Linked DNA regions of Cycloclasticus pugetii PS-1. Each later gene encodes a partner of the first gene's protein in a complex. Links are inferred from orthologs where the notes say so. Each region holds a gene or a part of one and is shown in the gene's direction. Other genes may lie near its edges.

Region 1 (4,138 bases):
ACCTTGCTAGCGCAGAAATAGGTGGCGCCATGAAAAATATCTTAGCCATTGCTGCCGGTATTTCTGATGGTTTAGGTTACGGAGCCAATGCTCGAGCCGCATTAATCACCCTAGGCTTAACTGAAATGGTACAACTCGGCCATGTCTATAATTGCTCGGAAAGTTCTTTTCTTGGCTTAGCCGGTGTCGGTGATTTAGTATTGACTTGTACCGATAATCAATCACGTAACCGACGTCTTGGTTTACAGCTTGGACAGGGTAAAAAAATTGATGACGCAAAACAAACGATTGGCCAAGAAGTAGAAGGCATCCATGCTGCTCGTGAAGTGCATGCTATTTGTGAAAAGTGGTCACTCGATATGCCCATCTGCATTCAAACATACCGAATTTTGTATGAAGGATTAGCCCCTGACGTAGCCGTTAGATATTTGCTCAGCCGCGCTCAATTGGCCGAACCTCAGCTAGACTAGTTTTTACCATTCGAAATCATGTTGGCGCCATGCCTCATACACCGCTACAGCAACTGAGTTTGATAAATTAAGGCTTCTATTACCCTCCTTCATTGGAATTAAAAGTCGCTGCTGCTCTGGTAAGGCTTCAATAAATGCCTTTGGCAAGCCTCTCGTTTCAGGACCAAAAACCAAGGCATCGCCAGCTTGATAGCTGACCTGCGAATAATTACTTTTTGCAAACCTAGAAAAAGCAAACACCCTGTTTGGTTTTTCGCCGTCTAAAAATTCATCAAAATTTTGATATTCCTTCACATCCGCCACGTCTCGGTAATCCATCCCTGCTCGCCTTAACTGTTTATCGTTAATTTCGAAACCGAGCGGGTGAATCAAACTTAAACGCACCCCAGCATTAGCGCAAAGGCGCATTACATTACCCGTATTAGGAGGAATTTCTGGTTCAAATAAAACGACATGGATCATGATGATATTAACCTTGGGTTAACTGGTATAATTGAGCATATTATCTCACTATCAGTCAGCAAATGTTACACCCTAAATTAGCCTCTTACTTTTGTGGAATGCGATTCCAAACACCCGTTGTCTTACTTTCTGGCTGTGTTGGCTTCGGTCAAGAATACACCCGCGTAGAGGGTTTTTCTCATCGAGATATTGGCGCTGTTTGTCTTAAAGGCACCACGTTGAGCGCCCGCCCTGGAAACCCAACACACCGCGTTTACGAAACCCCATCGGGCATGTTAAACGCGATTGGCCTGCAAAACCCCGGTGCCAATAAGGTTGTTGATGAGATACTTCCTTCGCTAAATTTCCAAGAAACTCGTTTTATTGCGAATGTTTCTGGCTCCACCATCGAAGAATACACTGAGGTAACACGGCTTTTTGATCAATCTGCTATTGATGCCATAGAAATTAATATTTCTTGCCCGAATGTAAAAGAAGGTGGTGTGACATTTGGCAACGATCCTGACATGTCTGCACGCGTGGTAGAAGCCTGTCGATCCGTTACCAACAAACCACTAATTACTAAACTATCCCCCAATCAAACAAATATTGCTGACAATGCACAACGTTGTATTGACGCCGGTAGCGATGCCTTTTCAGTCATCAACACTTTAATGGGCATGGCTATCGACACCAACACAAGAACCCCCATTATTGGTAATGTACAGGGCGGGCTTTCTGGCCCGGCAATTAAACCCATTGCTTTATTGAAAGTTCATCAAGTCTATCAAGTCTGCAAAGCACATAATATTCCTATTATTGGCCAAGGCGGTATCACTACCGCTAATGATGCCCTTGAGTTTATTATTGCTGGAGCTAGCGCAGTTGGTCTTGGTACAGGGCTATTCTATGACCCCTTACTGAGTAAAAAAGTTAATGATGGGATAACCGATTATCTCGATACACACCAACTTAACCATTTTTCTGAATTAATCGGTAGCCTCGACTGTTAAGCACTAAAATCTTTAATTTTCCGAGTTAAGGTATTTCGCCCAAGGCCTAGTAATTTTGCCGCTTCTTGCCGGCGCCCCTTGGTAACATCCAATGCTTGCATAATTAATACCTTTTCTACCGAAGCCACCACCCTTTTCGCCACATCTGCTTCCCCTGCTAATAATCTTTTAGTAATATCTTCTTTTGCTGCGTCTAACCAGTCACCCTCAACCATCACTTTTTCTGTCGAGGTGATATTTTTCAACTCATCAGGTAGGTCATCTAACTGAATGATGTTACTCGGGCACATTGCAGTTAATAAATGACAGGTATTTTCAATTTGCCTAACATTACCCAACCAAGGCAAGCCTGACAGATACTGCATGGTTTCGTCATCCAACAACTTCACATCATCTTCCAACTCGCTGGCAGCCTTAGCTAAAAAATGTTTTAGAAGTAATGGAATATCTTCGCGACGTTCTCGAACCGGAGGGATTTTGATACGCACCACATTTAAACGATGGAATAAATCTTCTCTAAAAAGTTTTTCTTCAACAAGTTTTTCTAGCCCCTGATGTGTTGCCGCAATAATACGCACATCCACCTTTATTGGTTGATGACCACCGACAGAAAAGAACTCTCCATCTGACAGTACCCGCAATAAACGTGTTTGCATATCTGCTGGCATATCACCAATTTCATCTAAAAACAGCGTCCCACCATCGGCTTGCTCAAAACGCCCTTTTCGACGACTCGTTGCGCCAGTAAATGCCCCTTTCTCATGCCCAAATAGCTCAGACTCTAATAAATCTTTAGGAATCGCCGCCATATTTAACGCTATAAACGGTTTATCTCTTCTTAAACTATGTTGATGAAGGGCCTTGGCAACTAATTCCTTACCGGTGCCTGATTCTCCATTTACCATCACCGTAATATTAGACTTTGACAAGCGCCCAATCGCCCTAAAAACAACCTGCATAGCTGGAGCACTACCAATAATGCCCGACTCACTGGCCTCATCTTGAGTATCAGGTTGCTCAACAGCGCTTGTTTTCTTTTTAAGGTGCTCGTAGGCTCGTTCAACTTGATTAACAACCTCATCAACATCAAAAGGTTTAGGCAAATATTCAAAAGCACCACCATCATAGGCAGACACCGCACTGTCCATATCTGAATGAGCCGTCATCACAATCGCAGGTAAATCTGGATAATGTTTCTGTAGTTCTGCAAGGAGTTCAATGCCACTTTTGCCGGGCATACGAATATCAGTTAGCAACACATCCGGCTTATCTTTGTGCATAAGGTTTAGGATACCTTCTGCACTCTCAAAACAAGTAACTTGGTGACCCTCTCTTTTTAATGCTGTTTCCAACACCCATCGAATAGAACGATCATCATCGACCACCCATGCTTTTATCTTTTCACCCATAATTAATACTATCCATTTATCTGATGCTTACGTTTTACTCGACAACCCATTAGGTATTACACTCCCTAGTTATCCTGCTTTTTCTAGCGGTAATATTGTTGAAAAAACCGTGTGGCCCGGTTCACTGGCCACTTCTATAATGCCACTATGGCGCTGCACATTTGTCTGAGCTATTGATAAGCCCAAACCCGTTCCGTCAGTTCGCCCAGTCACCATCGGGTAGAAAATTTTTGTTTGCATCTCTTTCTCGATGCCAGGCCCGTCATCAATTACATCAATTTTTACCGCTAACTTTCTAGTCTCATCACCTATCGTAAAATTTCGATGTATTCGCGTTCTAAGGATAATTTCACCACCATCTTGAACTGCTTGCGTTGCATTCCTAACTACATTTAGTAATGCTTGAATAAGCTGATCTTTATCTGCCTTGATATCTGGAAGACTAGGATCATAATCTGCTCTTATGATGACTTTTTCATTAACCTCGGCTTCCACTAATTGCCTTACACGTTCCAAAATCACATGTATATTAATGTATTGATGATTCGGTAACTCTGATGACCCCAACATTCGATCAACTAGCGTTCTTAAGCGGTCCGCCTCTTCGATAATAACGTGTATATAGTCAGAAAAATCACCATTTAACTCTTTTGATAGCAACTGAGCAGCCCCCCTAATACCACCTAATGGGTTTTTAATTTCATGCGCAAGCCCTCGTAACATATTGGTCGCTAGTTCATTTTGCGCTAATAATTTTTCATCATGATCGATCTGTAAATAGTAATTAAAATCAACGATTTCAACG
Region 2 (5,467 bases), 2.2 Mb from region 1 along the record:
ACGCCGGTAGGCAACTGGGATTCTACGTTAACGGTGAATGATGAGTTTGCGCTGACCAGCTCAAAAGATATTTTAGAAGCAATTGCCGAAGGTAAAGGGCCCGAGAAATGGATGGTTGCGCTGGGTTATGCGGGCTGGGCTGCAGGGCAATTGGAGCAGGAAATTCAGCGGAATTCTTGGTTACATGGCCAAGCTGAACCACATATTATTTTTGATGAGCCTCTCCCGCAACGCTGGGAATTGGCGGCGCATAGAATAGGTGTTGATATTAGTTTGATGAGTTCTGATGTGGGTCATTGCTAATGGCGGTATGCCTAGGTTTTGATTATGGTGTAAAAAAAATAGGTGTTGCTGTGGGTGATACACAGACACACATTGCCAATGCCTTAACAACGGTTAAAGCAGTGAGACAAAAGACCGGCTGGGACGAGTTAACAAAAATTATTGAGACCTGGCAGCCAACAAAAATGATAGTTGGTATTTCTCGCCAAGAAGATGGTAGTGATAATACAGTTACGCCAAAAATGGAGCGGTTTTCTAGACAGTTAGAAGGGCGGTATCAATGCCCCGTTGAATTATTTGATGAGGCGCTGACAACATTTGAAGCAAAACAAATATTGTTTGATGAGGTTCAGGTGAGTGCCGATAAGTTATGGGAAGTTCAAGACCAAGTCGCTGCGCAGTTGATTTTACAAAGCTGGTTAAACACACAACAACACAAGCAATAAGTATGGATACAGAGTTAAAAGCTATTGATATTGATGCCATCATAAACACAATGGCAGATGAGTTGGCACAAATGATGGAGCGCAAGCAAATAGTTGAGCCACTGATGATAGGGGTGCATACCGGCGGGTTATGGGTGGCAGAAAAGTTACATCAGAAACTAGGGTTGAATAAACCGCTTGGTGAAATTGATATTTCATTCTACCGGGATGACTTTTCACGCATAGGCTTAAATCCACAGGTTAAGCCAAGTAATATCCCTGCTAAGGTTGAAAACGAGCACATTATCTTGGTGGATGATGTTCTCTATACAGGCCGAACGATCCGTGCAGCATTAAATGAAATTTTTGATTACGGTCGCCCTGATAGTGTTACGTTGGCGGTTTTAGTAGACCGTGGGGCGAGAGAATTGCCGCTTCATGCAGATATAGTCGGTGTGAAACTGGATTTGTTACCTGAAAAACAGGTAAAATTGATCGGCCCGGCGCCTTTAGCGCTAGAAACTAACCGGAATTGACTGATATGAGCTCTAGCAAGCAACCTGCTAGTACGTCCTTCAAAGCACCCGATAGTTCCCGTTTACAACTTGATGAACAGGGACAACTCCGCCACTTTCTAACCACCGAGGGTCTTTCTAAAGAAACCCTGATAGAGATTATGGATGTCGCCGAGTCATTCTCGAGCGTAGGTCATCAGGCGGTAAAAAAAGTCCCCGTACTGCGTGGAAAAACGATTGTTAATTTGTTTTTTGAAAACAGCACGCGAACACGTACGACGTTTGATTTAGCTGCAAAACGTTTATCTGCGGATGTGATTAATTTAAATATAGCAACGTCTGCAACCTCTAAAGGCGAAAGCATTCTCGACACGATTCGTAATTTAGAAGCGATGCAGGCCGATATGTTTGTGGTGAGGCACTCCGATAGTGGCGCGGCACATTTTATCGCGCGACATGTAGAGCCACATGTCAGCGTTATTAATGCTGGCGATGGAAGCCACGCACATCCCACTCAGGCGATGCTCGACATGTTTACTATTCGTCGAGTAAAGAAGGAGTTTAAGCATTTGAAAGTTGCCATTATTGGCGATATCTTGCATTCACGAGTTGCTCGCTCGCAAATTCATGCGCTTAATACGCTAGAGGTTAAAGAGGTGCGAGTTATTGCTCCGAAGACGTTGTTACCGAGTGATGTTAATTCATTAGGTGTGCACGTGTATGGCGATTTACGTACAGGGCTTGATGATGTAGATGTGGTGATCATGCTGCGTTTGCAACGTGAACGAATGGGCGCTGCACTCTTACCCAGTGAGCACGAGTATTTTGAGTGTTTTGGCCTGACGGAAGAAAAGTTGGCGTATGCCAAGCCGGATGTCACCGTGATGCACCCAGGGCCGATTAATCGTGGCGTGGAAATGGAAGCTGCCGTTGCTGATGGTGCCAATTCGGTTATTTTGCAGCAAGTGACGAATGGCATTGCTATCCGCATGGCGGTGATGACACTTACGCTGGGTCAAAATAAGGTAGTTAAGGGATGAAGATACACATCAAAAATGGCCGAGTCGTTGACCCAGCTAATGCCTGTGATGCAGTTAAGGATGTCTATATTGCCAACGGTCAAATTCAATCGGTGGGTGAGAAGCCAGCGGGCTTTGTTGCACAACAGAGTATAGATGCCAGCAATAAATGGGTGTTACCGGGCTTTGTAGATTTAAATGCCAGTCTAAGAGAGCCGGGTTATGAACATAAGGCAACAATACAGAGCGAAACAAAAGCTGCTGTATCGGCCGGTTATACCTCAATTTGTTGTTTGCCAGATACCCAGCCAGTATTAGATACCCCTTCTGTTGTGCAACTGATTTTGGACAAAGCGGCCTTGGCTGGTTCGGCAAAAGTACTGCCATTAGGCGCTTTAACGGTTGGGCTACAAGGTAAGGCGCTGAGTGAAATGTATGCCTTGAAAAAAGCAGGTTGTGTTGCCGTAAGCCAAGCACCCAATAATACGATTGATAACCAAATATTAAGGCGTGCTTTACAGTATGCCAGTACCCATGACCTGCTGGTGATACTCAAACCAGAAGATATATCGATTAAAGATGATGGTTGTATTCATGATGGCTCGGTGAGTTCTAAATTGGGTTTATCGGGCATCCCTGTTTCAGCAGAAACAGTAGCTATCGCACAGATGATTGAATTAGCCGAAGAAACGGGTGCGAGAATTCATTTAACGGGCGTGTCTTCAGCAAGGGCTGTGACGATGATTGCAAGAGCGCAGGCTACTAATGATGCCATTTCGGCAGATGTACATGCATACCAATTAAGCTTAACTGAATTTGATGTGGGTACGTTTGACGCAAACTATCATACTTCACCACCACTGCGTTCAGTAGAAGACAGAGATGCGTTAGTGGCGGGTGTTGCAAAAGGAATATTGAGTGTTAGCTCAGGTCATCGACCGCATGAGGCAGAAGCTAAACAAGCCCCCTTCCCATCAACTGAGCCGGGCATTTCAAGTTTAGAAACGGTGTTACCATTAATGCTGACACTGGTAGATGAGGGAATATTGGATTTATCTCAAATGGTGAGTCGTTTAACGGATGGGCCATCAGTGACACTGGGGCTGGCAACAGGGCGTCTGTCGGAAGGCGCTCCAGCAGACCTTTGTATTGTTGACCCTGATAAAACTTGGCTAGTTGATGAGGAACATTGGTTTAGCCAAGGAATAAACACGCCTTACCTTGGGCATCAAATGAAAGGCAAAGTAACGCATACACTGGTTAATGGCCACTTAGTTTTCGAGGAATAATGCAAGAAAATACACGAAACACCATCTTTTTAGAAGATGCTGAAATTTTGGCGCAACAGGCGTTTGAACAAGAGCAATACGTTTTACGCGTGAAGGCGCCTAAGTGTGCAGCCTCAGCACAGCCAGGACAGTTTGCACACATTCAATGTGACCCCCAACGTTTAATGCGTCGCCCATTATCGATTATGCGTGCTTGCGCTTCAGAAGGTTGGGTTGAGTTTTTATATAAGGCGGTGGGTGCAGGGACAGAATTGCTCGCAAAACGCGCAGTGGGTGAGACAATTAACGTGATGGGGCCAATTGGTCGACCATTTGAGTTAAACACCAACAAACCTAGGGCCTTGCTGTTGGGTGGTGGCGTCGGTATTCCTCCCATGATTTGTTTATCAGAGTATATAAAAGACAATCAAACTGAGATAACACCGGTTGTTTTTATGGGCTCAGAAGTTCCTTTTCCGTTTCAAAGAAAGGCATCGGCATTGGCGCTTGATGGTATTGAAGCAAGCGTTAGTGATGGTTTACCATTATTAGAAGAGTGGGGGATTCCCAGCCGTTTAGCCAGTTTGCAAAATTATGATGGTGTTTATCAAGGTTATATTACCGACCTAGCACGCGATTGGCTGAATGCCCTTAGTGAAGCACAGCGGCAACAGGTAGAGATATATTCCTGTGGCCCCACGCCGATGTTAAAAGCGGTGGCTGCATTGGCCAAAGAATTTAATATTTCATGCCAAGTGTCGCTTGAAGAATATATGGCATGCGCCGTTGGTGGTTGTGCCGGTTGTGTTGTTAAGGTGAAGACAAAAGAGGGTGAGGCGATGAAACGAGTCTGTGTCGATGGCCCCGTGTTTGAAGCCAGTACGGTATTCGCCTAACGTGAAAGGCGTTTGCTTGGCTTTGTTGGTGGGCTATTGTGGGCTTATTTTTTACTTATCCCATCAGTCAGCGTTACCAACGCCAGTGCTATTTGCACATCAAGATAAGGTTATTCATGCAATTGCCTATGCTGTTTTAGGTTTCTTTGCGTTAGCTTATTTCACCCAAGTAATCAAAAACGAACAACGAGCGCTCATTGTGGCCTTTATTTTTTCAGCGCTCTATGCGGCCAGTGATGAATGGCATCAGTCATTTATATCAGGGCGTGAGTCGGATTTGTATGATTGGTTTGCTGATATCTTAGGGGCCGGTTTGTCCTTGCTAATCGTTACTCGGTGGTGCTTTTTTAAGGTGAAACCAAGCGGGCGAAATCCCTAAGGGTAATAGCTTGGCTAAAGTAGATAAGGCTTGGAAAATACTAAAACCCACTGAAAGATAATAAAAAGAACCGTGTATAAAGGCGACGCGTGTCTTAAACGTTATGGCATGATTAATTACAGGTGCTCTATCAAAATAAGTTCTGGTGGGCTATTTTTTGTTGCACTAGGTATTTGAATAGTCACCTCGTATTGTTTTTTTGGCAGTGTCTTCGCCCAACTTTTTACAGACTCAGTTTCCTCTCGACCACCAGTATGTCCTGTGTAAGCCAGTATAGAAATAATACCTGGCTGTGCCAACAGGGCAATCGCTGACTCTAATGCCTGAAGCGTAGAGTTTGGCGTCGTTTGCAGTAATTTATCACTACCCGGTAAATAGCCTAAATTAAACATCGCACAACGAATCGAATGAACATCGTCCTTCGTTAAGTAAGCTGATAATTGTGAGTGATCATCTTGTATCAGGCAAACCCGGTGTAATAGTTTTTCTTTGCTTAGCCGTTGCTCTGTTGTGTGCAAAGCGGCGGCTTGTAAGTCGAACGAGTAGACTTTTCCTGCCTCACCAATTTGCTTGGCTAAAAAGAGCGTATCAAAGCCATTACCCATTGTGGCATCAACGGCAATATCGCCCTCTGAAAGATAATTCGCAATATTGTTATGTGCTTGGTTAACGAGTGAAATAGT

Evidence for each region. Proteins that work in one complex are often made in the same cells at the same time.
Region 2: the proteins of CYCPU_RS0100150 (region 1) and CYCPU_RS0111070 are in contact, whole or in part, in a crystal structure (PDB 5UE9), measured with the Lactococcus lactis proteins. The link is inferred for Cycloclasticus pugetii PS-1 from one-to-one orthologs. Residues at the interface, in WP_025017116.1 of Lactococcus lactis: Gly25, Phe27, Phe29, Glu32, Tyr33, Lys35, Tyr36, Lys48, Phe56, Thr60, Pro61, Arg62, Val63, Ala64, Glu65, Thr66, Ala67, Ser68, Gly69, Met70, Ile74, Gln77, Pro223, Glu251, Phe274, Ala275, Pro277, Phe278; in WP_023189152.1 of Lactococcus lactis: Leu4, Gln5, Ala47, Ser48, Met49, Leu50, Leu51, Arg52, Arg53, Met95, Leu98, Arg223, Met224, Ala225, Cys226, Ile228, Gly229, Ala230, Cys231, Tyr232, Ala233, Val235, Glu236, His237, Asn243, His244, Ala245, Lys247, Glu250.

The regions. Positions count from the first base shown.
Region 1 is NZ_ARVU01000001.1:28,558-32,695, reverse strand. Bases 1-2,959 are described here. They hold CYCPU_RS0100150 (dihydroorotate dehydrogenase), read left to right. Parts: upstream 1-994; coding sequence 995-1,924; downstream 1,925-2,959. Other genes in these bases: ntrC (nitrogen regulation protein NR(I)), read right to left, coding at 1,921-2,959; CYCPU_RS0100155 (tRNA (cytidine(34)-2'-O)-methyltransferase), read right to left, coding at 474-932; CYCPU_RS0100160 (NAD(P)H-dependent glycerol-3-phosphate dehydrogenase), read left to right, coding at 1-470. Outside these bases: more of ntrC, read right to left, coding at 2,960-3,333; glnL (nitrogen regulation protein NR(II)), read right to left, coding at 3,403-4,138.
Region 2 is NZ_ARVU01000001.1:2,271,345-2,276,811, reverse strand. What follows is about bases 2,468-5,467. They hold CYCPU_RS0111070 (dihydroorotate dehydrogenase electron transfer subunit), read left to right. Parts: upstream 2,468-3,529; coding sequence 3,530-4,405; downstream 4,406-5,467. Other genes in these bases: CYCPU_RS0111055 (NAD(P)/FAD-dependent oxidoreductase), read right to left, coding at 5,451-5,467; CYCPU_RS0111060 (tRNA 5-(aminomethyl)-2-thiouridylate-methyltransferase MnmM), read right to left, coding at 4,901-5,467; CYCPU_RS0111065 (VanZ family protein), read left to right, coding at 4,380-4,784; CYCPU_RS0111075 (dihydroorotase), read left to right, coding at 2,468-3,530. Outside these bases: CYCPU_RS0111095 (YqgE/AlgH family protein), read left to right, coding at 1-303; Holliday junction resolvase RuvX, read left to right, coding at 303-728; bifunctional pyr operon transcriptional regulator/uracil phosphoribosyltransferase PyrR, read left to right, coding at 731-1,243; CYCPU_RS0111080 (aspartate carbamoyltransferase catalytic subunit), read left to right, coding at 1,249-2,262; more of CYCPU_RS0111075, read left to right, coding at 2,259-2,467.